One region of the Paenibacillus sp. P4_E11 genome, then DNA from elsewhere that is predicted to be linked to it. Evidence: riboswitches for the same ligand, from Rfam matches in the RefSeq annotation. Region 1 holds a riboswitch; the other holds the start of a gene.
The links. A riboswitch is a leader RNA that binds a small molecule or an ion and turns the genes downstream of it on or off. The one in region 1 is predicted to bind cyclic di-AMP.

Region 1 (2,184 bases):
ACGACCACTTCGCAATATTTTCTACTAATCGTACTGTGGATCTATCAATTCGCTTGGGGACTGCTGCTGCTATCGTTCGTCAAATCCATCGTCGTGCCCTTAATGCATCGATATCCAAGCGGGCACCTATCCAGTTCTGCGACACAGCTATTCTTGACCGAGGGCGAATTCCAACTAACGAAAACCGATATTAGCCACCCTTATATTTGGACCTTATGTGGACTGATCCTGGCGAGGATGATTCTTACACCCATGATTAACGCAGGCATTTTCTACTCTATTCATCATACGCACCTGAATGCTGGCTACCGTTTCTTCAAAGGGGTGAAAGAACTCAGCGGTATGTTCGCGCTCTATTATTTGTTCCAGATCGCCCTGACTGCCGCCCCACTCTATTGGCTCTATCCGATTGCGCAGAAGGCACTGAGCACCCAATCGTCCTACGAATCACTCGCACTCTCTCTGCTGCCTTGGCTAGTCGGGATGTTCGTATACGGTTATCTCATCCATCTGATCTTCCTCTACTTAATGCTTGGCAAGACGATCCAGGCCCCTGCTCTCGAAACGATTGGTGTTTTCATACGCCGTCTGCCTGTAGTCCTGATCATCGCTGGTGTGCTGCTGACACTTTCCGCCGTGCTGACTGCCCTGACCTTATCGGCATCCTTAATGTGGGCTGGCCTCTCTGCCTTGATCCTGCATCAAGTGTTCCACATCCTGAAGATGTTGTTCAAGCTGTGGGCCGTTTCGACGCAATACCACTATTTTACAGAAAATAACGTCACATAGTTCGGTTTTTGACACGATTAGCCCAAAATCCGCTAAGGATTTCGGGCTTTTTTCTTGTTTTCGCATTTTTTTCGCAGAGGAAGGAGGATTTTGCCAGACAAAGGCGAATACATAAACCTGGTATAAAAAAACAATCGATATTTGCCGAATTCCCGATTTCCGGGAAACGGGGGATCCAATCTGGGTGAATTGATCTCGCTTCAAAGTGATCATAGGGAACCTTCAACCGAACCCTCAGCTAACCTCGTAGGCACTGGAAGGAGCTTGTCGTTTTGAAAAAGGTTTTTTTGTTTTTCGCAAGTCTTGTTATTCTACTAAGTTTCCACCTTGGTAGCGCTTCCGCATCAACGGTCCTCGAATCGACGGTGGACGAGCTGGTCGGCACGAAGTATAAGTACGGCGGAGTTTCCCCGGAAACTGGCTTCGATTGCTCCGGCTTCACGATGTTCGTGTTCGCCAAATTCGGTTTCGAGCTGGCACATCAATCCAAAGCCCAGAACAAGGAAGGCTATTGGATTGCGAAAGAGGATCTGAGACAAGGAGACCTCGTGTTCTTCAACACCGATGGCTCCGGCATCTCCCATGTAGGTATCTACTTGGGTAATGACGAGTTCGTACATTCAGCTACGGACAAAGGTATTGTGAAAAACAAGCTCAGCGAGAAATACTACGTCAAGACGTATGTATCCGCTCGGCGGTTCCTCACAGATGACACTTACAACCAGTTAACCGCAGAAGTGAGCAAGTGAACCACCCTTTGATGATCCAAGCTTAACCCCACAACAAGCCCGGTACGACGCGGAACTATCCGCCGTGCCGGGCTTGTATTCATGATCGGCTAGTGCTGGAGCTGCGTTCGCACCCAGGTCTGGAATCCCAGCGTAGCAGGACTCAGCTTCTCTCCCTTTCGCCGACATAGACGAATTGAATTCGTCAGCTTCATCTCAGGGACATGGACTTGCGCCACCGCCCCTTCAGCTAAGGCCATCTTCACCTCTAGGGCGGAGACGAACATGGCTCCATAACCTGCAGCTACCGCACGAATAATCTCATACAGCCCATTGAATGTCAGGCCGATCTTCAGCGTAAGCCCCTGCTCCCGGCACAATCCCTCCAGCATATCGCGGGCTGAGCTCCCTACCTCACGGACGATGAACGGTTGTTGCAGCATCGTACCCAGCGTCACGCTCTGGTCGGCCAGCGGATGGTCTCGAGGCACAACGAAGATCATCTCGTCGTCCAACAACAGCTCACTCTCCAGCTCTTGCGGTATCCCCCCTCCTCCACCTATAAAAGCTAACTCCGCCTTGTACGTGAGCAACTGCCGAATGGCCTCCTGACTGTTGCAAGAGTTCACCAGGATATCCAGATCAGGATTGCGCAATTTGTAGCCAG
Region 2 (2,184 bases), on a different contig from region 1:
GCGGTAGCCAGCGGAGATCAGTCTGCGTTGCAGCGTGTTGGCAATGGCCATGAAGTACGGATTCGTCATATCCGGCAGGATCATACCGATACTGCGAGATCGGTCTTGCTTCAGACTACGTGCAATCGCATTCGGCTGGTAGTTCAAGCTCTGAACGGTGCTTAACACTTGCTGACGGACTTCATCGCTCACATACCCTGTTCCACTCAGCACTCTTGATACGGTAGCAGTCGATACTCCGGCGCTCTTGGCGACATCTTTAATTGTTAGCTTGCGCACCTGGACTGAACGCCTCCTTCTGCTTAACCTTTAGTTAAACGTTTACACATCTAAATTATCACAATCTAAAGAACCTTTCAATCGTAAAAGTATCGAATGAGCAAGGCACAGCTTCTGGAAGCAAAAGACTAGAAAATAAAAGACTTGTTCGGTTGTATCCGTTTTCATTTGCTATAAAGGCTAAATATCCTCTTATCTCACGCTGCTCCCGGGTTTACAAGGTTGCCTAATCGTCGTATCATTTGGAGCAACAACTACATAAGAAGTCAATCGCTGAATTCCTATCCAGGAAACGGGGGAACCACCGGAATGTTCTGTCTTACATGTCTGACAGAATGACGTTCCATGGGGTGAATCCAAGGCATACGCCAAGGTAGGGCTCTCTCAAGCCCGAATCCGATAGCTAACTTCGTAAGCGCCTTGAGAGAGCCTAGCTCCTCCTTATGCATCGTAAAGGAGCCCACCTATGATAAAAACAATCGAAACCTTACCCGACTTAAGTCACTCTATCTCGTCTCTCTACCAGATCGGCTCTATGAAGCTGTTCCTGTTCGATCCTGATCGGACGGATGGGTCGACTCTTGGAGTCGACAAAGACTGTTACACCGGTTTGATGAAAATGACTAGTCAGGGTGCAGTGGGATGGGGAACGTTCACCCTGCCTCACGGAGAACATCCGATCGATCTTGTGAAGTGGGCGTCTATCTTCATGTCACTGAAAGGTCTCTCTATCCCCGACGCATTCCTATATATTCAGAGTAACAGACTATGCTGGGGCGAAGTAAGAGGAGATCTAGCTGCTGCGGCACTAAGCGATCTGGCCGATAATATCGAATACCCTCTTATGAACGAGCCCTTCCAGATGGAAGAGAATGAATTGCTGCAGCAATCGCTCTCGTATTTCTCCTTCTAATCATTCGATAGAATCGATAAAGCCCTCACACCGGATACTTCGGATGTGAGGGCTTCCTAGTTCAATAGATAACCTACCTGAGCGCTTCTCGCAGGTAGCGTCCGGTGTGAGAGACCTCGACCGCTGCCACATGCTCCGGTGTGCCGGTCGCCATCAATTCGCCCCCTCGATCTCCCCCTTCGGGCCCGATGTCGATCACCCAATCACATTCGCGGATGACATCGAGGTTGTGCTCCACGACGATGACCGTATTGCCGGCGTCCACCAGCCGGTTCAGCAGAATGAGCAGCTGTGCGGTATCCCGCGGATGCAGTCCGGTCGAGGGTTCGTCCAGCAAGTACAGCATGTGGCGCTTCGTCTTGCCGCTCAGCTCCTTGGCCAGCCGAATCCGCTGCCCCTCTCCCCCGGACAAGGTGACGATCGATTGGCCCCAATGGAGATAGCCAAGCCCGACTTCGTTCAGCAAAGCGATCTGGGCGTCCATCTTAATCTGACCTTGCAAGAGCGGCAGACTCTCCTGGACGGTCAGATCGAGCAGGTCGGAGACCGACAGTCCATTGTACGTGATACGCAGCACTTCCTCCTGGAATCGCTTGCCGCGGCATACCGGACAACGTACCTCAAGGCCAGGTAGGAAGAACATATCCATCGGCACGACGCCGAGTCCTTGGCAATGCTCGCATCGCCCACCCGGCGTGTTGAACGAGAAATGCTTCGCCGTGAGCCCGGCCTGCTTCGCCTCCGGCAAGCCGGCATACAGATTGCGAACGGCGGTGAATACGTCCGTGTACGTCGCCACGTTGGACCGGCTCATCCGACCGATCGGTGACTGGTCGACCGTCACGATGTTGTCAATGGCACCGTAGCCGGTAATGCTGGCGCAGCCGTGGCGTTGCTGCTCGTCGCTGCCCCCGGCAGCCACGAGATCGAACAGCAGTGTCGACTTGCCGGAGCCGGAGACGCCGGTGAGGGCGACCAGGCACCCGAGCGGG

Region 2: it holds a riboswitch for cyclic di-AMP, as region 1 does, so the genes downstream of both, AC1DWB_RS25765 (hypothetical protein) here and AC1DWB_RS17960 (C40 family peptidase) in region 1, are expected to answer to the same signal.

What each region holds. Positions count from the first base shown of each region.
Region 1 is NZ_JBFUIX010000046.1:17,812-19,995, reverse strand. It holds gene AC1DWB_RS17965 (hypothetical protein) at 1-789, shown strand, start outside; cyclic di-AMP (ydaO/yuaA leader) riboswitch at 922-1,057, shown strand; gene AC1DWB_RS17960 (C40 family peptidase) at 1,062-1,538, shown strand; gene AC1DWB_RS17955 (LysR family transcriptional regulator) at 1,628-2,184, opposite strand, start outside.
Region 2 is NZ_JBFUIX010000092.1:8,538-10,721, reverse strand. It holds gene AC1DWB_RS25770 (LacI family DNA-binding transcriptional regulator) at 1-279, opposite strand, end outside; cyclic di-AMP (ydaO/yuaA leader) riboswitch at 541-713, shown strand; gene AC1DWB_RS25765 (hypothetical protein) at 746-1,192, shown strand; gene uvrA (excinuclease ABC subunit UvrA) at 1,266-2,184, opposite strand, start outside.